Regions from separate parts of the Nigerium sp. genome, predicted to be linked through region 2. Evidence: predicted binding sites of a transcription regulator. Region 2 holds the regulator's gene; the other holds the start of a gene.

Region 1 (15,968 bases), on a different contig from region 2:
GAGCGCCGCGAGCCCGGCGTCGATCAGGACCGCCGGCGACGAGGACGCCACCGCGACCGGCCACTCGGCCGCCATGCGGCGGACGGCGTCCGCAGCACCCGGGATCATCTCCAGCGAGCCGTCGGCGTACATGGCCCGCAGCGCCTCGATGGTGCGGCGGGCGGCGTCCGATGGTGTCCCGGCCAGGCCGACGCGCTCGGAGAGGTACGTCGACCACTCGCGCGTGTTCATGCCCATCATCGCGGTGGTCGCCTCGGGCGGCCAGTCGACGCCGTCCTCGGCGGCGAGGCCGCGTCGGACGCGATCCCACGCGGGCTCGGTGTCGGTCAGGGTGCCGTCGAGGTCGAAGACGATCGCGTGGGGGAGTGCCATGCCCGCTATTCAAGCAGCCCGGCCGGCGGACCCCCTAGCAAAGGGAGGCGAGATCCCAATCGATGGGGTCGGCGCCCTGCGCGATCAGCGCCTGGTTGGCGCGCGTGAACGGGTGCGACCCGAAGAAACCGCGGTCGGCCGACATCGGCGACGGGTGCGCGGACGCGATGATCGGGGTGTCGCCGAGGGCTGAGGAGAGGTTCTGGGCGTCCCGCCCCCACAGGATCGCGACCAGCGGGCCGCCGCGCTCGGCCAGCGCGTCGATCGCGCGGGCCGTGACGGCCTCCCAACCCTTCCCGCGATGGGACGCCGGCGCCCCCGGACGCACCGTCAGCACCCTGTTGAGCAACAGGACGCCCTGGCGGAACCAGCCGGACAGGTCGCCGTGCTCGGGCGGGGTGACGCCGAGGTCGGATGCCAACTCCCGGTAGATGTTGTGCAGCGACCGCGGGAGCGGCCGGACGTCGCGCGCGACCGAGAACGACAACCCGACGGCGTGGCCGGGCGTCGGATACGGGTCCTGCCCGACGATCAGCACCCGGACGTCCGCCAGCGGCAGCGTGAACGCGCGCAGCACGTTCTGGCCCGCGGGCAGGTAGCCGCGCCCGGCCGCGAGTTCGGCCCGCAGGAACTCGCCCATCGCCGCCACGTCGGCCTCGACGGGCTTCAGCGCCTCGGCCCAGTCGGGGGCCACGAGTTCGGACAGCGGTGCGGGGGTCACCGCCGTCACGTTAGTGCATCCGGCTCGGCTCAGCGCGTCCGCCTCCGCGGGAACGCTGTGGCCCGGCACTAGGCTGACGCCGACCCGAAAGGAGTGTGCCCGTGGGCCTCTTCGATCTCTGGCGCCCCCGCCCGGCGCCCACCCCCACCGTCGTCGAGCGCACCGTGGTGCGCGAGGTCGCGCCCCCGCCGTCGCCGGCGCGGCCCTCCGCCGTTCCTGACGGGCTGCGGGACGCCGCCGGCTGGGCCTGGCGGCTCCTGCTGCTGGCCGGCTTCGTGATCGGCCTCTTCCGGGCCCTCGCGTACTTCTCCGCGGTCGCCGTGCCCATCGCGGTCGCGTTCCTGCTGGCCGCGCTGCTGACCCCGGCCGTCAGCCAGCTCCGGCGCTGGGGCGTCGGGCCGATCCTGTCCGCCGCGATCGCGCTGGTCGGCATGGTGCTGCTCCTCGCGGCGCTGCTGACGGCGGTCGGGGTGCAGGCGGCGTCCGAGGCGCCCGAACTGGTCAACCAGACCACGACCGGCCTGCAGCGGGTCATGGACTGGCTGGCGTCCGGGCCGCTGCACATCTCCGCCGATCAGGTGAACGCCTACATCGCGCAGGGCCGCACGTGGCTGCAGTCGCAGGGCTCGCAGCTCGCTACCTGGGCGGGCAGCGTCGGCTCGTCGGTCGGCAACTTCCTCGCCGGGCTGGTGACGGCCCTGATGGCGTCCTTCTTCTTCGCCGCGACGGGGTCGAGCATGTGGGCGTCCACCGCCAAGTGGCTGCTCCCCGAGCACGCGCGCGAGCCCATCACGCGCGCGGCTCGCAAGGGGTGGAACTCCCTGGTGCAGTACATGCGGGCGACCGTGATCGTCTGCCTCGTCGACGCGACGGGCATCGCCCTGGTCGCGTTCTTCCTCGGGGTGCCGATGCCGTTCGCGCTGTTCGCGCTGACGTTCATCGCCTCGTTCATCCCGATCGTCGGCGCGGTGCTGGCGGGCGTCGTGGCGGCCGTGCTGGCGCTCGTGACCAACGGGCCCGGGGCCGCGCTGATCATGGTGGCGGGCGTCGTCGTGGTGAACCAGGTGGAGGGCAACATCCTGCAGCCGTTCCTGCTGGGGCGCGCTGTCTCGCTGCACCCGCTGGCGACGCTGCTCGGCCTGACCGCGGGCGCCACGATCTCCGGGGTGCTGGGTGCGCTGCTGTCGATCCCCGTCATGGCGTTCCTGGCCGCGTTCGTGAAGGCGATGCGCTACCCCGAGCAGGTCCCCGACGAGCGCGAGCCTCGCGAGCGCAGACCGAGCCGGAGGCGTCCTGGCGGCAGCAGCCGGGCCGCAGGATCGGACGCCCCCGGCCCCGCCGGGCCGATCGAGGCTCCCCGTACCCTGGAGGCATGAGCCCCGATCTCACGCCGATCCTCGACGACCTGGCCGCCGGCCGCATCGACGCCGCCGAGGCCGCACGGCGCATCGACGCGGCGAAGGCGTCCGCGCAGAAGCCCGAGTCGACCCCCAAGCCGGAGCCCCCGATCGACGCGGAGATCGTCGAAGACCCGGGTGAGCCCGAGGTTTCGAGTGAGGCTGAGGTTCCGAGCGAGGAGCAGGTGCCGGCCGGGCGCGTCGGCGTCCGGGCGATGGGACGCCGCGTCCGCGTGCTGGGCGACGCGAGCGTCCCCGCGGTGACGGCCCAGGGGCCGCACACGCTCAGAAGGGTCGGGGACCGCTGGGAGGTCGAGGCCGAGGGCGACTTCGCGGGGTTCCGCGGGCTGCCCGACCTCGCGAGCCTGTCGGGCCTGCGTGCGCCCCGCTCGGTGGACGATCTGGTGAAGCTGGGGCTCGGCCAAGAGGTGGTCGTCCGGGTGAACCCGGCGCTGCCCCTCGACCTCGAGTCCACCGCCGGCGGCGTCGTCGTGGACGGGCTGCCCCTGCTCGGACGCCTCCGCGTCACGGCGGGCACGGCGTCCCTGCGCGGGGTCAGGCGCGTGCAGGACGCCCTCGTGCAGGCCGCGACGGTGACGCTGCAGGGCCGATTCGACCGGGGCCGCTCGCGCGTGCGCTGCGAGTCGGGCGCGATCACCGTCGCGCTGGCGCCGGACGCCGACGTGACGGTCGCCGGCGAGGCGCAGGTCGGGCGGCTGACCTGGCCCGGCGGCGAGACGGGGCTCAGCGAGTACGTCGCCGGCGAGGGCGCGGGCCGCCTGGATCTCGACGTCGTCGTCGGCATGGTGACCGTCACGCAGGAGCCGTCATGACCGACCATGAGACCTGGACGCCGTCCTCCTGCCCGCGGTGCGCGGGCCATCGGCTGCGGGTGACGCGGGTGCGGTGCGTGGACTGCGGCCTGGAACTCGCCGCCGACGACCTCGGGCCGGCGTGCGCGTGCGCGTCCGGGGCCGAGAAGCCCCAGCGTGAGAAGCCCCAGCGTGAGAAGCCCCAGCATGACGAGGACGCCGCAGGCGAAGGTTCGCCCGCGGCGTCCGGGAGTGCTCGTGATCAGATTCTCGCCAGGGTCGCGGCGGGAGAGTTGCCTCCCGCGCTGGCGGCGGACCTGTTGGCCCGGCTGGACGAGGCCGACTGACGGGTCAGGCGGTCGGGAAGGCCTTGATCTCGAGGATCTTGACCTCGAACTCGTGCCCGTTGGGGCCCTCGTACGTCGCGGTGTCGCCCTTGCCCTTGCCGAGGATGGCCGAGCCGAGGGGGGACTGCGGCGAGTAGATCTCCAACTCGTTCGTGTCGGTCAGGCCGAGCAGCTCGCGCGAGCCGAGCAGGAACGTGTCGGTGTCGTCGGGGTCGCCGTCGTAGCAGATTGTGACCTGCATGCCCGGCTCCACCGTGGAGGACGTGGCGGGGGCCTCGCCGATCTGGGCATCGCGCAGCATCACCTCAAGCTGCCGGATGCGCGCCTCCTGCTGGCCCTGCTCTTCGCGGGCCGCGTGGTAGCCGCCGTTCTCGGACAGGTCGCCCTCGTCGCGCGCCTGCGCGATCTTCGTCGAAACCTTCTGGCGACCCTCGCCCTTCAAGAACTCGAGCTCGCTGGAGAGCTTGTCGTAGGCGTCCTGGGTCAGCCAGATGATGTTCTTGTGCTCATCTGCCATCCGTCGAGCCTATCAGGCGGTGCGACAGTCGGTCAGTTCGGCGCTGGTCGCCCGCTTGAAGGTGCGGACCGAGACCACCTGCGTCGTCAGTTCCTGCGTGCCGGGCGCGACCTCGAACGGCAACTCGCCCACGGTGTCGTAGGTGACCGCCTTGGTGACGACTGTGCAGGTCGCCGCGCGCGCGGGATCGGGGCGCTGGATCGTCACCGTCACGTCGATGCGGGTGTCGGAGACGACGTCGAACGCGACGACCTTGCCGGTGACGTCGGGGTTCGCCGCGTGCAGCCCGGCCCACGCCATCCACGGGATGCCGATGATCGCCAGCACCGCCGCCACCGGGATCCACGCCCCGCGGCGGCGCGGGGGGTAGCGGCGGGCGATGCGGTCGGCGTCCGAGAGGGTCACGGTGCCATCTTCCCCCATGGCGACGTGGCCCGAGATGCGTCGGACCCGGCGAGCGACAAGAATGTGCCCATGGCTTCCGATCACACCGCGCGCAGGGTGGACGCCTCCGGCGACCCGCTGCGCCTGCTGCACGTGCACGCGCACCCCGACGACGAGTCGAGCAAGGGCGCGGCCACGACCGCCAAGTACGTCGCCGAGGGCGTCGACGTACTCGTCGCGACATGCACGGGGGGCGAACGGGGGTCGATCCTGAACCCGAAGATGGAGAACCCGTACAACGAGGAGCACATCGCCGAGATCCGCCAGAAGGAGATGGAGACGGCGCGGGAGATCCTCGGCGTCCGGCAGACGTGGCTCGGCTTCGTGGACTCGGGCCTGCCCGAGGGCGACCCGCTGCCGCCGCTGCCCGACGGCTGTTTCGCGCTGCAGGACGTCGATGAGGCCGCCGGCGCGCTGGTGAAGGTGATCCGCGAGTTCCGTCCGCACGTCATGACGACGTACGACGAGAACGGCGGCTACCCGCATCCCGACCACATCATGTGCCACCGCATCTCGATGGCCGCCCTGGACGCGGCGGCCGACCCCACCAAGTGGCCCGAGCACGGAGAGCCGTGGCAGGTGGCGAAGGTGTACTACCAGATGTCGTTCCATCGCAGCCGGTTCGCCCGGCTCGACCAACTCATGCACGAGGAGGGCCTGCCGTCACCGTACGCCGAGCGGCTGTCAGAGTGGGCGGAGGACCCGGAGGCCGAGGCGCGGCTCACGACGTTCGTGCCGTGCGGCGACTATTTCCCGATCCGGGACGCCGCCCTGAAGGCCCACGCCACCCAGGTCGACCCCGACGGCTTCTGGTTCGCCGTCCCGCTGAAGATCCAGCAGGTGGGCTGGCCGACGGAGGACTTCCAACTCGTGCGCTCGATGGTGCCGACCGAGCTCCCCGAGGACGACCTCTTCGCCGGCCTCGACACCCACGTCGTCGCTCCCGACGCGGAGTGGTACTACCAGATCTGACCGCCCGACCGACCACCCGACCCAGGACGCCTCCGCGGAAACGCCTCCGCGGAGGCGTCCTGGCATGCGAATGAGGTCATATATAGAACGAACGTACGAATACTGTCAGACCCGGGTGTTGGGATGCTCCTATGACGGATGACGTGATGAACCCGCTTGTCGCGGAGGGTATGGGTCTGCAGCTTCAGGGCTTGGCCGCGCGCCGGGCGAGCCTCGATTTCGAGTTCCTGCACCTGGTGGGGCAGTTCGACGCCGGGCAGGGGTGGGCATCGTTCGCGGGTGCGAAGTCCACGGCGCACTACCTCGCCTGGGCGTGTTCGGTGGGCGCCAGCGCGTCGCGCGAGCAGGTGCGGGTCGCGCGGGCCCTGCGGGGGCTGCCGGTGGTGTCGGAGTTGTTCGCGGCAGGGCGGCTCTCCTACTCGAAGGTCCGCGAGTTGACGCGGGTCAGCGACGAGTTGGCCGAGGCCGAGTTGTGCGCCCTGGCGCTGGAGATGACGGCGTCCCAGCTCGCGAGAACCGTGTCGGCCTACCGGGGGGCCGCGGGCACGCGGATCAGGCAGGTGGAACGGCGCCGGTATTCCAGCCGTGGCACGGCCGACGGCATGGTGCGCATCAGCATCGTCCTGGCGCCGGAGGAGGCGGCGCTGGTCGACGCCGCCGTCGAGGCCGCCGCGCGGCGGGGGGCTGACGACGGAGGTGAGCCGCTCGATCGCGTCCAGGGGCTGCTCGACGTGGCGGCCGGGCATCTCGACCGCCTGCCGGGCGAGCCGGCTGACGACCACACGCTGGTCGTGGTGCAGGTCAGCGCGGAGTCCCTGGTCGGCGAGGACGTGCCGGCCGCGCCCGATACCGCGGCGCGGTCGTCCTGGCGCGCCCTTGAGGCGGGGGCGTGTCACGTCGTCGGTCAGGGTCCGGTCGAACCCGCGGTCGCGCGACGCCTGGCGTGCACGGCGTTGCTGCAAGGCGTCCTGACCGCCGATGGCGAGGTGTTGCGGATGGGCCGGGCCAAACGGCTGGCCACGCGCGCGCAGCGGCGCGCCCTGCGCGTCCGCGATCACGGGGTGTGCCAGTTCCCCGGCTGCCATCAGACCAGGCATCTGGACGCCCACCACGTGATCCCGTGGTGGGAGCGTGGGCGGGAGGGCGGCCCCACCGATCTGGAGAACCTCGTCCTGGTGTGCCGACGGCATCACGTCGTGGTGCACGAGGGCGGGTTGACGCTGACGCGGTCCGCGAGCCCGTGGCGACGTTTCGAGGTGCGGCTCCCCGACGGACGCCTGCTGTCGGACGCCTGGCTCGGCGGCGTCTCCGCGGAGACGCTCGAGCACCTGGTGGTGACGGACGCCACGGCCCGCGGCGCCGGGTTGGAATCGATCGCGACGTTCGAGACGGAGATCGGGGCAGACGACCCCGCCCGGATCGCGCCCCGCGCCGGCGGGGAGGGGTTCAGTCTGCACGAGTGCGTCCGGGTGCTCTTCGACATCCGCCGTCCCGACGCCGAGGAGGCCGCCTGAGCGCGGGGCGCGTGAGCGACTCCGCCGCCAGGGGCGTCCGGGGGTAGGCTGGGCCGGGCAAGGAGGAATGATGATTCTGCTCGACCTCGGTGCGCTCGTCGCACCCGGCTGGACGGCGCTGCTGCTCGTCGTGATCCTCGGCCTCGTGATCACGTTCCTGTTCTTCAGCATGCGCAAACAGTTGCGGCGCATCGACGTGCCGGTCGATCAGCAGCGTCCCGACGCCGCCCCGTTCGCCGACGACGGACCGCGCCGCTGACCCCAGTAGGCTGGCGGCCATGCCCCAACGCCTCGCGAAGTCGTCCAGCCCCTACCTGCGGCAGCACGCGTCGAACCCGATCGACTGGTGGCCCTGGGGTTCGGCGGCGCTGGAGTCGGCGAAGAAGCGCGACGTCCCGCTGCTGATCTCGATCGGCTACTCCGCGTGCCACTGGTGTCACGTGATGATGCACGAGTCCTTCGAAGACACGGAGGTCGCGCGGTTCGTCAACGAGCACTTCGTGCCCATCAAGGTCGACCGCGAGGAGCGTCCCGACGTCGACGCCGTCTACATGCGGGCGACCCAGGCCCTCACCGGCCAGGGCGGTTGGCCCATGACCGTGTTCGCGACGCCCGACGGCGAGCCGTTCTTCGCGGGCACCTACTACCCGCCGGAGCCCCGCGGCGGCATGCCGTCGTTCCGGCAGGTGTTGGAGGCCCTCGCGGATGCCTGGGCCACCCGGCGCGACGAGGTGACCGGCAGTGCGGCGTCCATCGTGGAACAGCTCGCGTCGATCAATCAGCTTCCGGCCGCCGAGCAGGCGCCCAACGTGTGGGAGACGATGGACAAGCTGTCGGCCGAGTTCGACCTGGTGCACGGCGGCTTCGGCGGCGCGCCGAAGTTCCCGGCGCCGCTGCTGGTGGACGCCCTCCTCGTGAAGGGCGAACCCGCCAGTCTCGACATGGCCCAGCGCACGCTGGAGGCGATGGCGCGCGGCGGCGTCCACGACCAGGTCGGCGGCGGGTTCCACCGGTACGCGGTCGACGCGGGCTGGGTCGTACCCCACTTCGAGAAGATGCTGTACGACAACGCCCTGCTGCTCGGCGCGTACGCACGCGGTTGGCGCCGGACGCCGAGCCACGACGAGGCCCTGCGCGCGCTCTTCGAGCGCTCCGCGCGCGGCATCGTCGCGTGGCTGAAGCGGGAGATGATCGTGCCGTCCGGCGGGTTCGCCGCGAGCCTGGACGCCGACTCCGCCGACGCGCACGGCATGCCCCATGAGGGCATCTACTACGTGTGGAACCACGACCTGCTCGTCGACTGCCTCGGCGAGGAGGACGCGGAATGGGCCGAGGGTGTCTTCCACGTGACGACGACCGGCACGTTCGAGTACGGGCTGTCCACGCTGCAGTTGCGCGGGGTGCCGGATGCCGAGCGGCTGGCGTCCGTCTGCGAGCGGCTGCTGGCCGAGCGGCAGACGCGCTTCGCGCCGCCGCGCGACGACAAGGTCGTCACGGCCTGGAACGGCTGGATGATCGACGCCCTCGTGCAGGCCGCCCTGATCTTCGACGAGCCGGAGTGGCTGGAGTTGGCGCGCGACTCCGCGGAGACGTTGTGGGCCCTGCACTGGGCCGAGGGCGGCCTGCGACGCTCGTCCCACGACGGGGTGGTCTCCACCGTGCGCGCGTTCGCCGACGATTACGGGGCCCTCGCCCTCGCCTTCGGCCACCTCGCGGGTGCGCTGGGGGACGCGGGGTGGCTCAAGCACGCCGTCCGGCTGCTCGATCAGGCGATCGAGCGCTTCGGCGCCGACGACGGAGGCTTCTACGACGCCCGCGAGTCGGCCACGTCGGGGCTCTACGCGCGCCCGCGCGACGTGTCCGACAACCCGACGCCGTCCGGCACCAGCTCGCTCGTGTCGGCGCTGCGCGTGGTCGGGCTGCTCGCCGACCGGCCCGACTTCCTCGAACGAGCCGACGCCGCCGCCCGGACCACGTGGGGCACCGTCGAGGCCGGCCCGCGGTTCGCGCCGGCGGCGCTCACCGACGTGATCATCGCCGACGAGGCCCGTCAGGGCCTGAAGCCGGCCGTCGCGGTCGTCGTGGACGCCTCGGGCAGCCCGTTGTCCCGCGCCGCCGTCGCGACCTGGCGGATGGCCCCGTCCGGCACGGTGATCGTGGCCGGCAAGCCCGGCACGAAGGGGTTCGCCCACCACTTCGACCAGCGTCCGGTGGTGCGCTCCGACGAGGCGTCCGCCGGCGAAGCGGAGGAGGCGAAGATCACGCACGCGTCCATCGGCGGGGCGGGCCAGGTCGACGCCGAGTACGACCAGCACGCCGACGTCGAGACGGGCGGCACGGTGTACGTCTGCCGCGGCGAGACGTGCTTCGCGCCGGCGTCCACGGTCAAGGGCATCCGGCGGGCGCTCTGGTCGCGCGCCTGAGCGAGCCGTCTTTAGGATGAGGCCATGAAGCTGCTCGTCACCTCCACGGCCCCGTTCGAGTTCGATCCGCCCGAGGGCGTCGACGTCGTGTACGTCGACCCGGGTGAGCTGGTGCCGCCCGAGCATCTGGACGCCGACGCGGCCGTCGTCGAGGGCGGTGCCGCGCCCGCGGTGACCCAGCTCGCGCGGGAGGCGTCCCGGCTGCGGTGGGTGCAGACGCTGGCGGCGGGGCCGGACGGCGTCCTCAAGGCCGGCTTCGGGCCCGACGTGCAGATCACGAACGGGCGCGGGTTCCACGACCAGACGGTCTCCGAGGTGGCGCTGGCGCTCGCCCTCGCGGGCGTGAATCGGCTGCCTCGGCTGCTGGAGTTGCAGAAGCAGCACGTCTTCGCCCACGACGAGTTCGGCGCCTGGAGGGCGCTCCACCCCGACGACCGGGTCGCCACGCTGATCGGGGCGAACGTCCTCATCTGGGGGTTCGGGTCCATCGGGCAGACGGCCGCGAAGCTGTTCGCGGCGGCGTCCGCCCACGTGCGCGGGGTGGCGAACTCGGCCGGCGAGCGCGCCGGCTTCGAGGTGTTCACCGACGAGTCCCTGCCGGAGCTGCTGCCCGAGACCGACGTGCTGGTCATGGTGCTGCCCTCGACGCCCGAGACCGACAAGGCCCTCAATGCCGAGCGGATCGCGCAGCTCAAGCCCATCTCCTGGGTCGTGAACGTCGGCCGCGGCACGACCATCGACGAGGACGCCCTCGACGCGGCCCTTCGCTCCGGACGCCTTGGCGGCGCGGCGCTGGACGTCACGGCCACCGAGCCGTACCCGGCCGACGGGCCGCTGTGGGACGCCCCGAACTGCATCATCACCCCGCACGTCGCCGGCGGACGCGCGGTCGGGGCGGGCGAGTTCATCTGCCGCAACATCGAGCGGCTGCGGCGCGGTGAGCCGTTGGAGAACCTGGTTTCTCGCTGACGTGGCCGTCCGCGTCGAGCGGGCGCCGGGGGAGGCGTCCGGGGGAGGGTGCGCCTGCACGGGGGGCGCCGGGGGCTTCTGCCGCGGCGCGCATCCGACCGCTACCCTGGGGGCCATGTCGTGGGCCAAGACGCGCGAGTGGGCCGACCGGCTCCATCCGGCGGGGCTGCTGTACTCGACGTACGAGCAGCGGCTGCGCGCCGAGCTCGATCCTGCGCGGCTGCCCGGGCACGTGGCCGTCCTCGCCGACGGCAACCGGCGCTGGGCGCGGCTGAACGCCCCCGGCCAGCCCCTCGTGGTGGGCTACCAGGCGGGCGCCGACAAGCTGAAACACTTCGTCCAGTGGTGCGATGAGGCCGGCATCGGCACGGTCACGCTCTGGGTGCTGTCCACCGAGAACCTCACCCGCAGCGAGGACGCGGAGGTGCTTCCGCTGCTGGGCGTCATCGTCGGCCTGGTCGAGGAGCTGGCGGCGACGGGCCGGTGGCGCGTCAAGCCGGTGGGCGACCTGTCGCTGCTGCCCGACACGATGGCGGCGAGCCTGCGCGCGGCGCAGGAGGCGACGGCGTCCGTGGAGGGCATGCGCGTGAACGTCGCGGTGGCCTACGGGGGGCGGCACGAGCTGCGGGACGCCGTCCGGTCGCTGCTCGCGAAGGAGGCCGCGCGGGGCACGTCGCTCGGTGATCTCGCGCAGACCTTGGAGATCGACGACATCGCCGAGCACCTCTACACGGCCGGCCAGCCGGATCCGGATCTGATCATTCGCACCTCGGGGGAGCAGCGGCTCTCGGGGTTCCTCATGTGGCAGTCGGCGCACAGCGAGTTCTACTTCTGCGAGGCGCTGTGGCCCGACTTCCGGCGCGTCGACTTCCTGCGCGCCCTGCGCTCGTACGGCAATCGCGAGCGCCGCTACGGCCGCTGAGGCGGCGTCCGGTCGGGTGACCGCGCCGTCGGTTCTGCGCACCGCCCGTTAACGAGCTGAACCGCCAGCCTCGGGGGACGGGCTGGCGGTTCTGTTCGCACGGTGCGGGATTGACCATGGAGGGAGTCAACCCCAAGTTCGGTGGCTCGGGACCAGCGAGCCTGACGTTCGGACCACCGCTGACAACAAAGCTAGCCCCCTTCGGTGCGCGGACTCCAGCCCGGCGAGGGTGTTCGGCACCATCGAACGACGAGGTCGGTACTTTAGTACCACGGCATATGTCGTGCTCACGGGTGGGTTCGGACGCCGCCGGCGCGGTCGGCCGCCGCGTGGGCGTCCGCGGCTTAGGCGGCCTCGGAGTGGAGATGAACATCAGCGAAACTGTCGGCGCGTTGGGTGCAAAGCGGCCCCGGCCTCGGGTTACTGTGCCGCTGTGGACGCCGCCGAGGCGTCCGCTCCGGGAGGCACTCGATCGATGAGACCTGATCCCTTCAGGGATGCTACCGGCTGAACCGACAGGCGAGGCCGGGTGGGTCCCCCCGCGCGGCCCTGAGACAAGAAGGACCGACGTGCTCGATAACCAGACCCAGCTCGTTCCGGACGCCGCCCCCGTCACCGCCCTCGGCCAGCAGACCAAGGTCTACGTGGTCGACACGTCCGTGCTCCTCAGCGACCCGCACGCCCTGCGGTTCTTCGCCGAGCACGAGATCGTGTTGCCGCTCGTCGTCATCAACGAGCTGGAGGCGAAGCGGCATCATCCGGAGCTGGGCTTCGCGGCGCGGACAGCGCTGCGTTTCCTCGACGACCTGCGCGGCCAGCACGGACGCCTTGACCGGCCGCTGCCGGTCAACGACGCGCACGGCACGATCCACGTCGAGCTGAACCACACCGATCCGGAGGTGCTGCCGCCGGGCTTCCGCCTGGGCGACAACGACTCGCGCATCCTGTCCGTCGCGCTGAACTACCGCGCGGAGGGCCGGGACGTCACGCTGGTCACCAAGGACCTCCCGCTGCGCATCAAGGCGGCGTCGGTCGGCCTGGACGCCGAGGAGTACCGCCACGAACTCGTCCGAGAGTCCGGCTGGACCGGCATGGTCGAGCTGGAGTTGAGCGCCGCCGCGATCGACCAGCTCTACGACGAGGGGCAGGTCACGACGGCGGAGGTGCTCGATCTGCCTTGTCACACGGGTGTCGTCGCCCGCGGCGGCGGCTCGACGGCGCTCGGCCGGGTGCACCCCGACAAGACGCTGCGGCTCATCCGGACCGACCGGGACGTCTTCGGCCTCCACGGCCGCTCCGCTGAGCAGCGGGTGGCGCTGGACCTGCTGACCGACCCCAGCGTCGGCATCGTGTCGCTTGGCGGCCGCGCGGGCACGGGCAAGTCGGCGCTGGCGTTGGCGTCCGGGCTCGAGTGCGTGCTGGACAAGTCGCAGCACGACCGCGTGATCGTGTTCCGGCCGCTGTACGCGGTCGGCGGCCAGGAGCTCGGCTACCTGCCCGGCGACCAGCACGAGAAGATGTCGCCCTGGGGCCAGGCCGTGTTCGACGCGCTCGGCTCGATCGCCCACAAGAACGTGGTCGAGGAGGTGCTGGCGCGCGACATGCTCGAGGTGCTGCCGCTCACGCACATCCGCGGGCGCTCGCTGCACAACGCGTTCGTGATCGTCGACGAGGCCCAGTCGCTGGAGCGCAACGTGCTGCTCACGGTGCTCTCGCGCATCGGGCAGAACTCGAAGGTCGTGCTCACGCACGACGTCGCGCAGCGCGACAACCTGCGGGTCGGCCGGCACGACGGGGTCGCGGCGGTCGTCGAGAAGCTCAAGGGCAACCCGCTGTTCGGGCACGTCACCCTGACGCGGTCGGAGCGTTCGCCGATCGCCGCCCTCGTCACTGACCTGCTGGGCGACTACGGGGTGTGACGCCGGGCGATACGGCGGGTCACGCCGGGCGGCGCGCGCGGTAGAGCGCGTAGTCGAACCGGCGTCCGTCGCGCTCGACGGGCACGAGGATCTCCTCGGCGGCGGCGTCCAGCGTGCGGAGCGCTGCCCACAGCGGTGGGCTGGGCGACTCCGACCACACCACGAGGACGCCGCCGGCCGCGAGGCGGCCGGCGAATGCGCCCAGGGCGTCCGCGGAGTAGACGCGCTCGTTCGCGTCGTGGATGAGGAAGCCGGGCCCGTTGTCGACGTCGAGCAGGACGGCGTCCCACGGGCCGCCGCGCGTGGGCGCACTCTCCGGAGACGCCCACGCGGCGATGTCGCCGGCGTGCAGCCGCACGCGCGGGTCGGACGCCACCCGCCCGAGCCGCTCGGTCACGCCGGCGCGCGCCCAGTCGAGCAGCGGCTCGGCCAGGTCGACGACGTCGACGCTCGTCGCGCCGTTGTCGAGCAGCGCCGACGCCGTGTAGCCCAACCCCAACCCGCCGACGAGCACGCGGCCAGGCGGGCGTCCGGCGGCGTCGGCCAGCGCGATCTCGGACGCCGTCTCGACCGAGTCCATCGCGAAGACGCCGTTGACGATCAGCTCGACGACGTTCCCGCGGGAGCGCAGCGCGACCTCGCCCGCGGGCGTGTCGGCCCGCGCGAGCGTGACGGGGGCGTCGTCGGGGGAGCCGGGGTGCATGCGCCCATCGTCGCCGACCCGGCGATGCCCGCTCAACCCGGACGCCGCCACGTAAGGCTTGGACGACCGTGCGAGAATCGCCCGCATGGCCCGCCCCAACCCGCCCGTGATCCACCTGCTCGTCGCGATGGTCGTGGTCCTCGTGCCGGTGTTCCTGATCGTCGCGTGGTTCACCCGGATTCCCGAGCCGCAGCCGAACGTGGTCGACGCTCGTCCGGTGGTCGCGGCCGCCCGGGAGGCCGGCTACCCGGTGCTGGCTCCGGCCGAACTGCCCGACGGCTGGGTCGCCACCCGCGCGCGGTGGACGCCGCGCGGCCAGGCGGGGCTGAACCGCGAGCCCGTGCCCGGCAACACGATCGCGCTCGGGTTCCTCTCGCCGGAGCGGCAGTACTTCGCGATCGACCAGCGGGACGCCCTCCCCGAGCTGCTCGTGCGCGACGTCACCCGCGACGGCCGGGCGGACGGCGAGTCCCGGGTCGGCGACGTGACGTGGACGCGGTACGTCTCGCAGGACCGGCGCACGCGCGCGCTCGTGCGCCTGGACGCCGACCACGCGACGATCGTGAGCGGCGACGTCCGCTACGACCAACTCGAGGCGTTCACGGCGACGCTACGGTGACGAGTCGGTTTCAGGAAAATCTACGGTCGCGTTTGTCTGTTTCTCAGGAGAACTTCGTGAGGTTCGTGGGTGCGACCGAATAGGTCCCCCGCACGGGGGACGCCCCGCGCTGAAGAATCACCGAACGGTGCGTCGATCGGCCGGGAAAGATTGCGAAATGCCCGTTAAATGCGGGAAGCCTCTCACCACCGCGTTGTGGTGAGGGCTTCATCTTCCTTGTTTTCACGGGGATGCGGTGTACCGCACCTTGGGTGGCCAGTACCCCCGTCTTGCCGACGAGGTTACGTGGCGTCGATCACGCCGATGGCGTCGTTCTCCACGGGGTCGATCTCTTGCGGGATCTGGACCGTGTAGAAGTTCAGCATCGCAACACTCCTTGTCAGGCTAGTAGTGGTGGACGGATGGACGGTGACCTGAGGTCAGTTGTTCTCGTCGCTGTCGATGTCGCCGAAGTAGTAGGCCTTGGCCATCGACTCGGCGCCTTCGAGCCACGCGCTGTAGAGCTTGTTGAGGCCCTCGGTGACGAAGTTCATGATGTCTGCCTTCCTGTTTTTCTTCCTGCCGGGTACCTCCCGACACCTCTAATGTAGCCCTAACGACTAAAAATCAAAACAGGGGGCGCCGCTTGTTGCCGTGAAAGTTGCAGTCCTTAATCTGTTCGTAGCTTTTCGGCCTCGGCGATCTTCGCCTTCGCGCCGTCCAGCCAGCGCTGGCAGACGGCCGCCAGCTTCTCGCCCCGCTCCCACAGCTCCAGCGACCGGGAGAGCGGGACGTTGCCCGACTCCAACTCCCGGACGACCTCGGTCAACTGCTCGCGCGCCTTCTCGTAGGTGGGCTCGTCGCTCATGATTCCTCTTCCTCGGGGTCGTGGGGTTCGATGTCGATGACCGCGGCGGCGACCTCGCCGTCGAGCAGCCGGGCGACGATCGTGTCGTCGGGCTCGAGCTGGGTCACCGACGTGACCGTCGAGCCGTCGTCCCTGGTCAGAATGGTGTAGCCGCGCTGCAGCGTGGCACGCGGCGACAGCGCCCGGACCCGGGCCAGCGTGTGCTCCAGCCACGCCTGCTCTCCTCGCACCGCCGCCGCGGCGGCGCGCCGGAGGCGTCCGGTGGCGTCGGTCACGCGCTCGCGAGCGATCTCGACGGACGCCCCCGGGTCGCGCAGCACCGGGCGCGAGCGGACGTCGGCGAGCCAGCGCGCCTCGCGCTCGAGGCGTCCGGCGATCGCCTGGCGGAGGCGCTGCCGGGCCTGCTCCAGGCCCGCGCGCTCGGCCTCGGCGTCCGGCACGACCCGCTTGGCCGCGTCGGTGGGCGTGGA
Region 2 (15,968 bases):
ATCCCGGTGTTCTTCGTGGCCGGCGGCTTCGCGCACGCCCTGATCGTCGACCGGACGCGGCGGCAGCACACCGGCTTCGGCCACTACCTCGCCAACCGGGGGCGTCGCCTCGTGGGCCCGCTGCTGTCGTTCGTGACGGTGTGGGCCGTCGTGGCGTCCATCGCAGCCTGGACCGGCTGGTTCGAGCCGGCCGTCACCCTGAGCCGGCAGTTCATGCAGTTGCTGTGGTTCCTCGCCGTGTATCTCGTCATCGTCGGGATCGCCCCGGCCATGGTGAGCGCGCACGACCGGTGGGGGTGGCGCGTGCCGGTCGTCCTCGCGGCGCTGGCCGCCCTGGTGGACGCGTGGTCGTTCTCGGTGGACGACTACGAGATCCGCAACCTGAACATGCTTCTCGTCTGGCCGTTGGTGCATCAGCTCGGCATCGCCTACGAGCGCGGCTGGTTCCGGCGCGGCCCGGGTTGGACGCCGTGGGCGGCTCTGGTGGCCGGGGTCGGCGGGGTCGCGACGTTGGTCTTCGCGTTCGGCTACCCGGGCTCGTCGATCGGGCTGGCCGACATCCCGATCGCGAACGTCCAGCCGCCCACGCTCGCCATGGCCTTCCTCGCGCTCGCCCAGTGCGGCGTCCTCGGGCTGGTCGAACGATCGGGGGTCCTCACCACGGTCAGTCCCCGCTTCGAGAAGGCGCTCGCGACCATCAACGCGCTGATGATGTCGGTGTACCTGTGGCACATCCCGTGCATCATCCTGGCGGCGGCCGTCGGGCTGATCGTGGGCATCCTCGTCCCGCCGCTCGCGCCGCTGCTGCTCAGCCAGCTGATGATCTCGGCGATGACGCTCGCGCTCTGCGCGCTCATCGTGCCGCTGATCGCCCAGGTGGATCTGCGGCTGATCCCGCCGCTCGGTGCGCACCAAAAGCTGGGAAGGGCTGTCGTCGCCTACCTGATCCTCACCAGCGGCACCACGCTGACCTGGCTCAACGGCACGGTGCTGCACCCCCGGTCGCCGTGGTCGACCGCGGGCGTCCTGCTGATCTGGCTGGGGTCGTGGCTCATGGCGAAGGCCGCCGACGGGCGCGCCGAGTCGGTGGTGTGAGGCTTCCGGCGACCGGGTGACAGGCGCCCCACGAACGATGAGCAGCCGTCCAGGCCGGCTCCCGCGAGGGGCGCGGGCCGCACCGAGGGCGTCCCTGGTCGGGGTTGCCCGGACAGCATTCGACCGGGGGCCGTGAGCCGGCCCCCGGTCGAGGGATGGGATCGGTAGACACCTCCACATGCTCCGAGTCCCGCGGCGGCGAACCGCCAGGAGGGATTGATGAGCGGGTCGCTAGGAACGGGCGCGCGAAGACGCGTCCGAACCGACGCCGCGATGACGTGCGGCCCGCTTCACGAGGTCACTGACCTCGGGATCCGTCAGGGAGTAGATCATCTCCCTGCCGCGTCGCTCACCGATGACGATTCCGCCGGAGCGCAGCACCCTGAGGTGCTGCGATACCAGCGGCTGCGACACCGCGAGAGCGTCGACCAACTCGTTGACACTGTGGTCGCGCTCGGTGAGCAACACAACGATTCCGACCCGAATAGGTGATCCCAGCGAACGGAAAAGTCCCCCGACTGTTTCCCATTCACCACTGGTCGGCATTTCTTCTTTTCTTGGGGCGTCAACTGGTCCCTGTACACCCATCATGAGAGCAAGCGTAATCGGAAACCTGAATATTAGAAAGTTCACGGCAACGCGCACGCGAACCACAGCGTTGTTTGCGACAGGGTGTCTTTAAAATGCCTAGTCACCACTGCCTTCTCCCATAAAGCCCGACCATCCGGAGATGCGTGACCAATAATGTCCCCCTAATGGTGGACAACCGCCACACCCCTGAGCGTTAAATGCCTACGCCGCTTGCCCGAATATAAGGTTCACCTACCAACTGCATCCGCCATCCACCCGGCTCTCGACGCGCGAATCATGCCCCCCGCGCGGGTGACAAAGCCGGTTAAGTGAACGTAAAAACTCATTCGAATGTTCGCCTCGAATACCACCCACGATCCGGACGCCGAGCGCCGATCCGCGGGCCTCCACGAGCACCGGACTCCCCCGAACGGCCACACGGGACCGCCCTGGGGGGCGAGGTCGACGCGCCCACCCCGGGCGCCGGGACGCTGGAAGCCGGACGGACGCGCGTCTCCCCCAAGCAGCGACATCTCCCCGCGTACCGGCGTGATTGACACCGCGCCTCGCGACTCGCTAGCGTTCGACCGCGCACTTTGCGCGCTGAGGCCGTCGAAGGAAAGGGGGCATCGATGATTCAGATGACGTTCACGCTCGTCGCGTCGGTCCTGACCGTTTCCGGCCCAGCCCGTCTGCGTTGATCGCCGGGCCCCCAACGGCCGGCTGAGCCGCCGCTTTGCGTCACCACACCCGGTAATGGCTGCGCCTTCGTGCGCCATCACCGCGCCCGTCCCGAATACCACGCGCTCATGAGCGCGCCGCCCATTCCGGACGCCTGCCCCGACTGATCTCGTTTCACAAGGACTTTGCATGCACCGCCACGCGGCGCTCGAACGCGCCCTTTTGCAGGACCACACCGCCGAACCGCCCTCACATTCGCGTGCGAGGACGCCGCCTCCATCACGCCTCGACGACGTCGACGACCCCGCGGAGGGGGTGATTCCATGCGGACCATCCTTCGTCGCCTCCACCGCCTGCTGCGGCGCTGCAGCGCGACACTCGAGCGCGCCCAGCACCAACGGGACGCCCACCGGGCGCGCTTGCGTCGGTCGTGGCCGCCCCTGCGGTGAATATGCCGGGCCGAGGCCGGACAGACACAGCACAGCGGCCCCGGCGAGGGGGAAGAACCCCCCGCCGGGGCCGCCGAGCGACTCCTGGGCTTCTCCCCAGGACGCCGCGCCTAGCTGCAGCCGGACGTCGACCCGCAGCCCTCGCACACGTAGCAGCTACCCGAAGGCCGCATCTTGGTGCCGCAGGTGAAGCACAGCGGGGCGTCGACCGAGAGACCCGTCACCTTCTCCATGAGCTCCGACGTGGTGTGCGGGCTGCTCGTCGACTCGCTGATCGGCCGCGCCTCCACCAGTGCCGGCTGATTCGGGCCCGACTCGTCGAACCGAAGGTTGTCGACGTCATCGTTCTTCAGCGACTCTGAATCGATCATCTCGGCCTCGTCCTCCTCCGAGATGTACGAGCCGGTCGCGACGTACCGGGCCCGCTCGGCGGCGGTGTAGATGCCCAGCTCGCCGCGCTCGTCGAAGCTCAGGTAGTCGAGCGCCAACCGCTTGAACACGTAGTCGATGATCGACTGAGCCATCCGCAGGTCCGGGTCGTCGGTCATGCCGGCCGGCTCGAACTTCAGGTTGGTGAACTTCTGCACGTACGTCTCCAGCGGCACGCCGTACTGCAGCGCGATGCTGATGGCGATCGAGAAGGCGTCCATCACGCCGGCCAGCGTCGAACCCTGCTTGCCGAGCTTCAGGAACAACTCACCGAGGCGTCCGTCCTCGTACTCGCTGGACGTCATGTACCCCTCGGCGCCGCCCACCGTGAACGACGTGGTGCGCGACAGCCGCTGCTTCGGCAGGCGCTGGCGCCGCGGCCGGTACTCGATGCGGACCTCGGGCTCGGCCGACGCCTTCGCCTCCTCGGCCTTCTTCTTGCCGTCGGACAACGGCTGACCCACCTTGCAGTTGTCGCGGTAGACCGCGAGCGCCTTCAGCCCGAGCTTCCAGCCCTGCATGTAGACGTCCGCGATCTCCTCGACGGTCGCCGACTCCGGCAGGTTCACCGTCTTGCTGATCGCGCCCGACAGGAACGGCTGCACCGCAGCCATCATGCGCACGTGACCCATCGGCTGGATGGCCCGCTGCCCCATCGCCGTGTCGAAGATCTCGTAGTGCTCCTTCGCCAGCCCGGGGGCGCCGACGACGTGCCCGTGCTCGGCGATGTACGCCACGATGCCATCGACCGCGTCCTGCGCGTAGCCCAGCCTGCGCAGCGCCCGCGGGATCGTCTGGTTCACGATCTGCATCGAGCCGCCGCCCACGAGCTTCTTGAACTTCACCAGCGAGAAGTCGGGCTCCACGCCGGTCGTGTCGCAGTCCATCATGAAGCCGATCGTGCCCGTCGGCGCCAGCACGGACGCCTGCGCGTTGCGGAACCCGTCCTTCGCGCCCACCTCGATGACCTTGGCCCACTGCTCGGTGGCCAACTCGTGGATGGGCTGGTCGGCACGCTCGACGATGCGCAGATCGTCATTGGCCGCCTGATGCTTCCGCATCACCTTCTGGTGGGCCGACGCGTTGCGCGCATACCCGTTGTACGGGCCGACGATGCCGGCGAGCTCCGCGGAACGACGGTACGACGTGCCGGTCATCAGCGACGTGATGGACGCCGCCAGCGACCGCCCGCCCTCGGAGTCGTAGCCGCGGCCCATCGCCATCAGCAGGGCACCGAGGTTGGCGTAGCCGATGCCGAGCTGCCGGAAGTTGCGGGTCGTCTCCCCGATCGCCTCGGTCGGGAAATCGGCGAAGCAGATCGAGATATCCATCGCCGTGATGATCAGCTCGACGGCCTTGACGAACGTCTGCGCGTCGAACGTGTCGTCATCGCGCAGGAACTTCAGCAGGTTCAGGCTGGCCAGGTTGCACGAGCTGTTGTCGAGGCTCATGTATTCCGAGCACGGGTTGGACGCCGTGATGCGCCCGGTCTCGGGGTTCGTATGCCAGGCGTTGATCGTGTCGTCGTACTGCACGCCCGGGTCGGCGCACTCCCACGCCGCCTTCGCGATCTTGCCGAACAACTCGCGCGCGTCGACCTCGTCGATCACCTCGCCGGTCATGCGCGCCCGCAGCCCGAAGCGGTCCCCGTTCTCCACCGCGGTCATGAACTCATCCGACACCCGCACCGAGTTGTTCGCGTTCTGGTACTGCACCGACACGATGTCGGCGCCGCCCAGATCCATGTCGAAGCCCGCGTCGCGCAGCGCGCGGATCTTGTCCTCCTCGCGGGCCTTCGTCTCGACGAACTCCTCGATGTCGGGGTGATCGACGTCGAGCACGACCATCTTGGCCGCCCGGCGCGTCGCGCCCCCCGACTTGATCGTGCCCGCGGATGCGTCGGCGCCGCGCATGAAGCTGACGGGGCCGGACGCCGTGCCACCGGAGCTCAGCAGCTCTTTGCTCGAGCGGATGCGGGAGAGGTTCAGGCCGGCGCCGGAGCCGCCCTTGAAGATGAAGCCCTCCTCCTTGTACCAGTTCAAGATGGAATCCATCGAGTCGTCGACGCTGAGGATGAAGCAGGCCGACACCTGCTGCGGGCTGAGCGTGCCGACGTTGAACCACACCGGGGAGTTGAAGCTGAAGTACTGGTGCAGCAGCATCCAGGTGAGCTCCTGCTCGAAGATCTCGGCGTCCGCCGGCGTGGCGAAGTAGCCGCACTCCTCGCCCGTCGCCCGGTACTTGGACACCACGCGGTCGATGATCGTCTTGAGCGACGCCTCCCGCTTCGGGGTGCCGACGGCGCCGCGGAAGTACTTGGTGGTGACGATGGTGGATGCGTTCAGACTCCAGAAGTCAGGGAACTCCACCCCGCGTTGCTCGAAGACGGTCTCTCCCGTCTTCCAGTTTGTCTGGACCACGTCGCGCTGCTCCCACGTGACCTCGTCGTAGGGATGCAACCCCTCCGTCGAGAACACGCGCTCGATCGTGAGCCCCTGGGGCTTGCTCGACGACCTGCGCGCCGACTGCTTGGTCTCGGTCATGGGGAACCCTTTCCGCTTCTTCCGTGGGGTTGACATCAAAACAGTTGGTCGGCGTCGGCCAACTCGGCCTCCGCCTTCTTCTCTTTGGCTTCTGCCTCGGCGACCATCTCGCGAAGGCGGCGGATCTCCGCCTCGAAGTCGTCGACGGACTCGTAGTGCTGGTACACCGATGCGAACCTGAGGTAGGCGACCGCGTCGAGCTCTTTGAGGGGGCCGAGGATCGCGACCCCCACCTCGTCGGTCGGCACCTCGGCCTGCCCGCTCGCCCGCAACGTTTCCTCCACCCGCTGCCCGAGCTTGGCCAACTCGGCCTCCGTCACCGGACGGCCCTTGCACGCCTTGCGCACGCCCCCGATGACCTTCTCGCGTGAGAACGGCTCGACAACACCGCTGCGCTTCACCACGACGAGCTGCATCTGCTCCAACGTCGTGAAACGGCGGGCGCACGAGCGGCACTCGCGCCGACGGCGGATGCTGCTGCCGTCTTCGGCGACCCGGGAATCGAGCACACGGGAGTCGTGGTGCCGACAGTACGGACAATGCATCGGCGGCCCTCCCTCCCTGACGTGCCGTCGCCCGGCGCCCTCGCTGTGGACGGCCCTGTGGACGACTTGTATATGAGGTGTGCATCTGCAACCACAACCTGTGGGCAAAGCACATCGGTGTAACTACTACATGTAGTAGGTTAGGCACGAGGGGAGGCCGACGCAACCCCACGATCAGGTGACACGCCGCGTCCAGCCTGGAAGTGAAATTTCACTTTCGCGACAGCCGTCGCCGGTCGGCGGACCGGCTGGCAGCCTACTCCTCACGGTGCCCCGCGCCGAGCGCCGACAGGCTCGCGAGCCACCCGTCAGGAACGCGCGTCGGGCAGCACCGGGCCCGCGGCCACCATCGGCTGCGCGGGGGCCGCTGTAGTGACAGGCGCGTTGCTGACCGAGAAGAAGGCGATCAGCACCGTGGTCGTGAGGATGCCCAGGACTGCGGCGACAGCCCCCACCAGCACGGCGAGGCCCCGCACAGTCCACTCATAACGATGACGCACCACAGCAGCCGGGCGCGCCGCACCGGTCATGGACGGCGCGACCCGACCACTCGGGGCCACGCACGAACGAACCGGACCCGGAACGTGGCACCACGCCTCCGACCCCGGCCGCCGCGCCGAGGGACCCTGCGCCACGGGGCCGACGTGCGTCGCGCGCTCGGCTCGCCGGCGAGGCTTCACGGGCGAAGCCGGCACCTGATCGATGAACGGAGCAGTCATGACAACCTCCAAGCGAGTCGAACGTCTGTTCGACAATATTATCGAACGATCGATCGGATGCAACACCCAATCGCTCGCGTGTTCGAGGGATCTCGACCACGACCGACACTTCACCACGCGGGTCTGACACTTTTTTCGCAGCGGTCGGCAGCCGACGGCGCGACACGTCGAACAGATGTTTGAAATCGGCGTGTTCGATTCCCTACGCTGGGGCCATGGGCACCGACAACACCCCTAAGAAGCAGCGCGGCCGTCCGCGCAAGGTCATCCCGCCGCAGGAGCGGCGGGGGCGTCCGCGTGACGCCGATCTTGAGGAGCTCGGCAAGGTCGTGAAGAAGCTCGGGCGCGTCAGCGCGTTTCCCGACGGTCCCGCCGATGCCTACGGGCTGACGCTGCGGCAACGCATGATCCTGTCCATGATCAAAGAGTCGATCGACAGGCGGGGCTACCCGCCCACGATCCGTGAGATGGGGGAAGCCGTGGGGTTGGCGTCCCCCAGCAGCGTCAGCCACCAGCTGCGCGCCCTGGAGGCGAAGGGCTTCCTGCACCGCGACCCGAAGCGCCCGCGGGCGCTGATGGTGAGCATGCCTGGCGAGGCGTCCCCCGATGCGCAGGCGAACGAACCCGTCGTCGACGAGACCGAGACCTTCACCGCCACCGGGAACGCGGTGGCCGTCCCGGTTGTCGGCCGCATCGCGGCCGGCGTCCCGATCCTGGCCGAACAGCGCATCGAAGACGTGTTCCCCCTTCCCCGCGAGATCGTCGGGGAGGGCACCTTGTTCCTGCTCGAGGTCAAAGGCGATTCGATGATCGAGGCGGCCATCTGCGACGGCGACTACGTGGTCGTCCGGCAGCAGCCCACCGCGATCAATGGCGATGTCGTCGCGGCGCTCATCGACGACGAGGCGACCGTGAAGACGTTCAAGAAGACCGGCGACGGCGTGTGGCTCCTGCCGCACAACCCCGCCTACGAACCCATCGACGGCAGTGATGCCGCCATCCTCGGCAAGGTGACGGCGGTTCTCCGCCGGCTCTGACCGCTAGCCGGTTTGGGCGGACGCCGCCTGTGCCAGCCGGCGCAGCGCGGCGACCGCCACCTCCCGATCGGTCGTCGACCAGAAGGGAGGCATGGAGGATCGCAGGTATCCGCCGTAGCGGGCCGTCCGCAGCCGCGGGTCGAGCACCGCGACCACGCCGCGGTCCGTCGTTCTGCGGATCAGGCGTCCGGAGCCCTGCGCTAGCAGCAGCGCTGCGTGCGCCGCGGCCACGGCCATGAAGCCGTTCCCGCCCGCCTCCGCCACCGCACGCTGGCGTGCCTGCAGCAGCGGTTCGTCGGGGCGCGGGAACGGGATCTTGTCGATGATGACGAGCTGACACGTGTCGCCAGGGACGTCCACCCCCTGCCACAGCGAGAGGGTGCCGAAGAGGCTGGCCTGCGGGTCGGCGATGAAGCGCCGCGTCAACTCCGACAACTGCGCATCCCCCTGGCAGAGGATCGTCTTGTCGGGCAGTTCCTCCCGACAGTGGCGGGCCGCCGCCTCCGCGTTGCGCTGGGAGGCGAACAGGCCGAGAGTGCGCCCGTCGGCCGCCCACAACAGCTCGGCCACCTCCGCCAGCGCCTCGGCGCCGATGCCGTCCCGACCGGGCGGCGGCAGGTGCCGGGCGACGTAGAGGATGCCCTGGCTGGAGTAGTCGAAAGGCGACCCGACGTCGAGAGCGCGCCAGCCCACGGCGTCCTCGTCCGGTTCGTCATCGCGTCCGTCCAGACGTTCGTCGCGCCACAGGCCCACCGACCTGGCCACGGTCTCGAACTCACCGCCCAGCTTCAGCGTCGCCGACGTCAGCACCGCGGGGGTCTCGGCGAAGATCTTGTCCCGCATCAGCAACGCCACATCGAGCGGAGCGACCACGAGCCATCGACCGAACCGCTCCCGCTCGCTCACCCAGACGACATCCGTCGGCTTCATGGACGCCATCTGGTCGGCGACGTCGAGAACCTCCTTCGCCGCCGCGGACGCCTGCTTCTTGTCGGAGTCGTCGTCGCCCCCGCCCAGCGCCGACACGGCCCGCCGGCTGACTTCGCGAATCAGCTGCAACGTCAGCGCCAGCTCACCGTCGGGGTCGGTGACGCGCTCGACGGGCGCGGCGTCCAACGCGCTCCGCAGTGTGTCGGCCGTCTCCAGGAACTCCAGCCCCAGATCGTCGTCGAGCCACGGCAGGCAACGCTTCGCGACCCGCTCCACCTGCTGCGGGCTCAACTCGTGCGAGGCCGCGCCTGTCACACGGGACACCAGTTCGTGGGCCTCGTCGATCACCAGCAGATCGTGCTCGGGCAACGCCGTCCCGCCGTGCATCGCGTCGATGGCGAGCAGCGCATGGTTGGTGACGACCAGCTGGGAGACGCGGGCGATATCGCGTGAGCGCTCGACGAAACACTCCGCGCCGAAGGGGCACTGGGCGGCGCCCAGGCACTCGCGCACCGGCACGGAGACCTGGGCCCATGCGGCCGGCGTGTGGGTGGGCGCGTCGTCGCGGTCGGCAAGACCGCCGTCGGACGCCTCCTCCTCGGCCCACTCGCGCAACGCAACGACCTCGGCGCCCAACACGGACGTCGCGTCGGCCGCACTCTCCCGCAGCCGTTCCGCGAGTTCGCCCCCGCCGAGAAGGGTCGACTGGCCGCCGTCCTGACCCTCGCGGGCCCGAAGCAGGCACACGTAGTTGGACCGCCCTTTGAGCACCGCGCTCGTGATCGTGCGCCCGGTCACCGTCGACGCGGCCTTCACCGCGGCCGGAATGTCGCTGTTCGCCAACTGCGCCTGGAGCGCCAGCGTCGCGGTCGCGACGACGACCCGGCTCTGGGGGTTCTCGGCCAGGTGGGCGAGGGCGGGCGCGAGATAGCCGAGGGACTTGCCCGTGCCTGTGCCCGCCTGGACGAGCAGATGGTCGCCTCGCTCAAAGGCCGTCGAAATGGCCTCCGCCATCGCTCGCTGACCGTCGCGTGGTGCGCCCCCGATGGCCTCGACGGCGGCGCCCAGGATCGCTTCGGTCTTCGTCACCGGGACACGGTACTTCACCCGCACCAGCGCTCGGCCGCGTCCTGGGTCGAGGGGACTGGAAAGCGCTCCGGTCGCCAACATCCGGACAACACTCGCACTGCGCCGATCGGCGGGCAGCGGCCCATCGTGGGAGAGGAAAGGAGAAACCGATGACCACCGCGCTGCGCCGACCTCGTCCTACCCGGACTTCCACGATGGGGCCTTCCTCAGGGCGGCCCGACGACGAAGTCAGTCCTGGCCGTCCGGGTCCGGGTCGGAGGCCAGCTCGGCGAGCACCTCGTGCAGTTCCTCCGCGAGCGGGGGCCTGGCGGGTTCGGCGTCCCCCAGCACGAGGCGTCCGTCCACCATCGTGGCAGCCCGCACCTCTCGGACCGCGTCCACCGGGATCGGCCCGAACAGATGAGGGAAGCGCTGGCCGCCCTCGACGGCCTCGACGCGTACGCGCGTGCCGTGAGCCGCCAGGACGTCCCGATCCAACTCGAGCACCACGAGCGGCTCGGGGTCGTCGCCATAGAACGCGGTGGCCACGCCGCCCACCTGGTGGGGGTAGCTGCAGTGGATGAAGCCCTCCTCCTCCAGCGTCCGGCCGCGCGTGCTCGTGCGGTATTCGCCGGAGGCTTTGGCGGCGTCCCACTCGGCCGCGTGCGCGAGGTGCCACAGCGGCAGCAACGCCGCGGGGTCGGTCATTCGGCGTACTCCTCAAGCTCGCCCGCGAGATCGGGGTGCACGCGGACGACGACGCGGGTGCCCTCGGCGGTGTGTTCGGTGGTGAGAAACTCCCCGGCCCGGTGGATCTTGTCGATCAGGTCATGGCGGGCGTACGGCACGAGCGCGCGCACCTCGACCTCGGGGCGCGGCAGCCGCTCCTCGACGCGTGCGCGCAGGTCCTCCACCCCGGCACCGGTGCGTGCCGATGTGAAGACGGCACGCGGGTCCAAGGTGCGCAGCGTGGTCAACGTTTCCGGCGTCGCGAGGTCGATCTTGTTGAAGACGAGTTGCTCGCTGATGCTTCCCGCCCCGATCTCGGCCAGCACGTCGCGCACCGCACGGATCTGGCCGGCCGGGTCGGGGTCGGAGGCGTCCACCACGTGCACGAGCAGATCGGCCTCGGTGGACTCCTCCAGCGTGGAGCGGAACGCCTCGACGAGGTCGTGGGGCAGGTGCCGCACGAACCCGACGGTGTCGGTGAGGGTGAAGACGCGCCCGTCGGCGGTCTGCGTGCGTCGCGTCGTCGGGTCGAGCGTCGCGAAGAGGGCGTCCTCCACCAGCACGCCGGCCCCGGTGAGCCGATTGAGCAACGACGACTTCCCGGCGTTGGTGTACCCGACGATGGCGACGGAGGGCACCTGATGGCGGCGCCGTTCCTGACGCTTGGTGTCGCGCACCCCGTCCAGCTCGCGCAGCTTCTTGCGCAAGATCGAAATGCGCGTCTTGATCCGGCGGCGATCCGTCTCGATCTTCGTCTCACCGGGCCCACGACCGCCGATCCCAGCGCCTCCGGCCGCCCGGCCGCCGGCCTGCCGGGACAGGTTGCCACCCCAACCGCGCAGGCGCTGCCGCAGGTACTGCAACTGCGCGAGCTCGACCTGGGCCTTGCCCTCCACGCTCCGGGCGTGCTGAGCGAAGATGTCCAAGATGAGGGCGGTGCGGTCGATCACCTTGACCTGCAGCCGATCCTCCAGGTTGCGCAACTGGGCCGGGTCCAACTCGCCGTCGGCGATGACGGTGTCCGCGCCCGTCGCGACGACCACCTCATGCAGCTCATCCACCTTGCCGCGGCCGATGAAGGTCGCCGGGTCTGGGTGGGTGCGCCGCTGCACGAGCGCCTCGAGCACCTCAGAGCCCGCGGTTTCGGCCAACAGCTTCAGTTCGGCCATCGAGTTGTCGGCGTCCTCCTGGGAGCCGGCGGTCCAGACACCGACGAGCACCACCCGCTCCAGTTGCAGCTCGCGGTACTCGACCTCGCTGACATCGGCCAACTGCGTCGACATGCCGGCGACGCGCCGCAGCGAGAGACGTTCCTCCAGCTCAAGCTGGTCGCCGTCGTAGTCGGTCGTGTCGGGGTCGTGATCCCGTTCGGGCACGGCAGTCATTCAGGCCTCATCCTTCCGCCTCGTCGTGGGCAGGGAGACCTCGCCGTGGGCCACGATCACCGCCGGGCCGGTCAGCCACGCCTCACCGTGTGCCAGGTCGACGCGCACCACGCCTCCCCTGACGCGCACCTCGTAGGACGCCTCCGTCGCCCCCGATGCGCGGGCCGCCGCAGCCGCGACCGCGACCGTGCCGGTGCCGCACGAGAGGGTCTCGCCCACGCCACGCTCGAAAACGCGCATCCGCAGCACGTCGGAGGCGACGTGTTCGACGAACTCTCGATTGACCCCGCGCGGAAACACGTCGTGGGGGAAGCTCGGCTCGTGCTCCAGATCGAGGTCGTCGAGGACGCCGGCCTCCACCAGGGCGACGGCGTGCGGGTTGCCCACGTCCACCGGGCGGGCGGCGTATTCGCGCGCACCGACGCCGACGGGAACGTCGGCGTCCGCGACCGAGGGGCGGCCCATCCACACGCGAATCTGCCCGTCGGGCAGGTACTCTCCCCGGCGCAGGCCAGCGCGGGTGGCGACGTCGACGGACGTCGCGGAGGCCCGCACGAGCCCTTGCTGCTTGAGATAGGTGCAGAACACCCGGACGCCGTTGCCGCACATCTCGGCGATCGAGCCGTCGGCGTTGCGGTAGTCCATGAACCAGAGGTCGGGGTCGCCCCTCCACTCGGGCACGTGGTGCGCCCGCACGACGCGCAGCAGCCCATCGCCACCGATGCCGGCGCGCCGATCGCACAGGAACCGCACCTCGTCGTCGGTGAGCCCCCGCTCGTTGTCGCGGTCGACCAGCAGCACGAAGTCGTTCAGCGTGCCGTGACCCTTCGCGAAAGAAAGCATGACGGTCATTCTCCCACAGCCCTCCAAGGGAGCGGGGCCCGCACCCGTCGCGCCTCGGCGGGCGAGGCCCCGTCAGCCGCCCCCGCGGGTCAGGCTGTCCACGATCTCTTCGGCGACCCCCGACGCCCCGCTCGGGCGCCACCGGATCCGCGCGTCCCGCCGGAACCACCCGAGTTGCTTGCGGGCGAAGCGACGGGTGCCGCGCTTGGTGGCCTCGCGGGCCTCCTCCTCGGTCAGGTGTCCGTCCAGGTACTGCAAGATCTGGCGGTAGCCCAGGGCCCGGGACGCCGTACGCCCCTCCCGCAGACCTCGGTCGGCGAGCCCGCGCACCTCGTCGACGAAGCCCGCCGCCCACATCGCGTCGACTCGGGCGTCGATGCGGGCGTCGAGCTCGTCTCGGGGAAGGTCGAGGCCCCATTGGGTCACGCCGTCGAGCGCGTAGGTCCAGGCGGGCAGCTGGGGCGCGAAGCTACCGGTGAGCTCGATCACCTCGAGCGCCCGGACGATCCTGCGGCCGTTGCCCGGCTGGATCTGGTCGGCAGCCTCGGGTGACCGCGACCGCAGCTCGGCGTGGAGCCCCACGGACCCGAGGCGCTCGAGCTCGGCTTCCCACCGCGCGCGGACCGCGGGATCGGTGCCCGGGAACTCGAAGCGGTCGAGCACGGCGCGCATGTAGAGGGCGGACCCGCCGACGACGATCGGCAGGACTCCGCGGCCCCGACAGTCCGCGATGGCGTCGCGCGCGAGCGTTTGTAGCTCGGCGACAGACGCCTTCTGCCGGACGTCGAGGATGTCGATGAGGTGGTGCGGGACGCCCGCGCGCTCAGTCGACGTCGGCTTGGCCGTCCCGATATCCATGCCCCGGTAGACGAGCATCGAGTCGACGTTCACGACCTCCGCGGCCGCTCCCCGGTGGCGCAACAACAGGGCGACGCGGACGGCCAGCGAACTCTTCCCGCTAGCCGTCGGCCCGTTGAGTGCCAGTATCGGTTCGGTCACAAGCGCCATTGTGCCGCAGCCCACCCTTTCGATCGTCGCGCGGGCTTGGGTATACAGGGGCGTGGCCGGAACTCCCGGTAACCGATGGAGAAAGGAACCAGCAATGGGGATCTTCGATCAGGCCAAGGATCTTTCGCGGGGCCACGAAGCCGAGACCGATCAGGGCATCGAGAAGGTCGGCGACGCCGTCGACCAGCGCACCGGCGGCAAGTTCGCCGACCAGGTCGACCAGGCTCAGCAGGCGGCCGACGCCCAGCTGGGCGACGAGGCGGGCGGCGCCCCCGCCGAGCCGCCGCAGCAGTAAGGCCGCTCCCGCGGACGAGGGCCGCCCCCACCCGGGGGCGGCCCTCGCTGCTTGCGGTCGCGGCTAGGCCCGCCGGACGGGGAGCCCCAACGCGACGCCCCGCGGCGGGGTCGAGGACGCCTGCCGCGCCGCCCAGGCATCGCCGCCGCGGGTACGTCGCAGCCCGGTCCAGCCGTCGTCGGCGTTCAGGTGATGCGGGGCGGCGTAGGTGATGCGGACGTCCGCGATATCTCCCGGACGCGGCGCCTCGACGCCCTCGGGGACGCCCACGTGCACGAGCCGGTTGTCACGCGCCCGGCCGGACACACGATGGGTTGCGGAATCTTTGCGGCCCTCGCCGTCGGCGAACAGCACCTCGACGGTCTCGCCGACGAGCCGCTGGTTCTCCTGCCACGCGACCTCGCCCACGAGGTCGACCAGCCGCTCGTAGCGTTGCTGCACGACCTGCTTCGGCACCTGGCCCGCCATGGTGGCCGCCGGGGTCCCGGGACGGATCGAGTACTGGAAGGTGAACGCGGCCGAGAAACGCGCCTGGCGCACCACCTCCATCGTCTCTTCGAAGTCGTCATCGGTCTCCCCGGGGAAGCCGACGATGATGTCGGTGGTGATCGCCGCGTCGGGCATCGCCTCACGCACCCGCTCGAGGATGCCCAGGAACTTGCGGCTGCGATAGGAGCGCCGCATCTCCCGCAGCACGCGGTCGGACCCCGACTGCAACGGCATATGCAGGCTGGGCATCACATTCGGGGTCTCGGCCATCGCCGCGATCACGTCGTCGGTGAAGGCCGCGGGGTGGGGTGACGTGAACCGCACTCGCTCCAGGCCCTCGATGTCGCCGCACGCGCGCAGCAGCTTGCCGAACGCCAACCGGTCGCCGAACTCCACCCCGTAGCTGTTCACGTTCTGGCCCAGCAGCGTGACCTCCTGCACCCCCTGCGCGACCAGCGCCTCGATCTCGGCGAGCACGTCGCCCGGACGCCGATCCTGTTCTTTACCGCGCAGCGACGGCACGATGCAGAACGTGCAGGTGTTGTTGCACCCCACGCTGATGGAGACCCACGCCGAATACGCCGAGTCGCGCCGGGTCGGCAGTGTGGACGGGAACCGGGTCAGCGCCTCTTCGATCTCGATCTGCGACTCTTGCTCGACGCGTGCCCTCTCCAGCAGCACCGGCAGGGATCCGATGTTGTGGGTGCCGAACACCACGTCGACCCACGGCGCGCGAGACAAGATCACATCCTGATCCTTCTGCGCCATGCAGCCGCCGACCGCGATCTGCATGCCCGGACGACCGAGCTTCACCGGACGCAGGTGCCCCAGGTTGCCGTACAGCCGGTTGTCGGCGTTCTCCCGGACCGCGCACGTGTTGAACACGACCACGTCGGCCTCGGCGCCCTCGGCGACCCGCGCGTACCCGGCGTCTTCAAGAAGCCCGGAGATGCGCTCGGAGTCGTGGACGTTCATCTGGCAGCCGTACGTGATGACCTCGTACGTGCGCTGGTCTGTCGTGGTCGCAATCATAACGGCCCACATGCTACCCGGACGCCGACCTCACGCCTCCCCCGCCTCGGGCAGCTCGCCGAGCACCTCGCGGTACACCCGATGGGCCACTGACGAGGAGAAACCCCGCCGGGCGAGGGCC

The links. Region 2 encodes LexA, which represses DNA repair genes until DNA is damaged. Its sites were predicted from a motif close to TCGAACANNTGTTCGA; they were not measured.
Positions count from the first base shown of each region.
Region 1: the regulator LexA is predicted to act here: its motif matches at 5,666-5,681, upstream of WMJ97_RS04375 (DUF222 domain-containing protein).

Region 1 is NZ_JBDHZL010000012.1:25,568-41,535, forward strand. Features, by position in the region: gene WMJ97_RS04335 (HAD family phosphatase) at 1-372, opposite strand, end outside; gene WMJ97_RS04340 (uracil-DNA glycosylase) at 407-1,093, opposite strand; gene WMJ97_RS04345 (AI-2E family transporter) at 1,195-2,469, shown strand; gene WMJ97_RS04350 (hypothetical protein) at 2,466-3,323, shown strand; gene WMJ97_RS04355 (hypothetical protein) at 3,320-3,649, shown strand; gene greA (transcription elongation factor GreA) at 3,654-4,166, opposite strand; gene WMJ97_RS04365 (DUF4307 domain-containing protein) at 4,179-4,571, opposite strand; gene mca (mycothiol conjugate amidase Mca) at 4,641-5,582, shown strand; gene WMJ97_RS04375 (DUF222 domain-containing protein) at 5,714-7,096, shown strand; gene WMJ97_RS04380 (hypothetical protein) at 7,167-7,355, shown strand; gene WMJ97_RS04385 (thioredoxin domain-containing protein) at 7,375-9,519, shown strand; gene WMJ97_RS04390 (NAD(P)-dependent oxidoreductase) at 9,544-10,488, shown strand; gene WMJ97_RS04395 (isoprenyl transferase) at 10,604-11,410, shown strand; gene WMJ97_RS04400 (PhoH family protein) at 11,980-13,329, shown strand; gene WMJ97_RS04405 (hypothetical protein) at 13,349-14,119, opposite strand; gene WMJ97_RS04410 (DUF4245 domain-containing protein) at 14,118-14,651, shown strand; gene WMJ97_RS04415 (exodeoxyribonuclease VII small subunit) at 15,301-15,498, opposite strand; gene xseA (exodeoxyribonuclease VII large subunit) at 15,495-15,968, opposite strand, start outside.
Region 2 is NZ_JBDHZL010000004.1:31,540-47,507, reverse strand. Features, by position in the region: gene WMJ97_RS02055 (acyltransferase) at 1-1,095, shown strand, start outside; gene WMJ97_RS02050 (metalloregulator ArsR/SmtB family transcription factor) at 1,327-1,686, opposite strand; gene WMJ97_RS02045 (vitamin B12-dependent ribonucleotide reductase) at 2,906-5,767, opposite strand; gene nrdR (transcriptional regulator NrdR) at 5,803-6,312, opposite strand; gene WMJ97_RS02035 (hypothetical protein) at 6,621-6,812, opposite strand; gene lexA (transcriptional repressor LexA) at 7,247-8,068, shown strand; gene WMJ97_RS02025 (ATP-dependent DNA helicase) at 8,072-10,012, opposite strand; gene WMJ97_RS02020 (DUF952 domain-containing protein) at 10,316-10,774, opposite strand; gene hflX (GTPase HflX) at 10,771-12,180, opposite strand; gene dapF (diaminopimelate epimerase) at 12,181-13,023, opposite strand; gene miaA (tRNA (adenosine(37)-N6)-dimethylallyltransferase MiaA) at 13,096-14,031, opposite strand; gene WMJ97_RS02000 (antitoxin) at 14,126-14,326, shown strand; gene miaB (tRNA (N6-isopentenyl adenosine(37)-C2)-methylthiotransferase MiaB) at 14,390-15,847, opposite strand; gene WMJ97_RS01990 (regulatory protein RecX) at 15,878-15,968, opposite strand, start outside.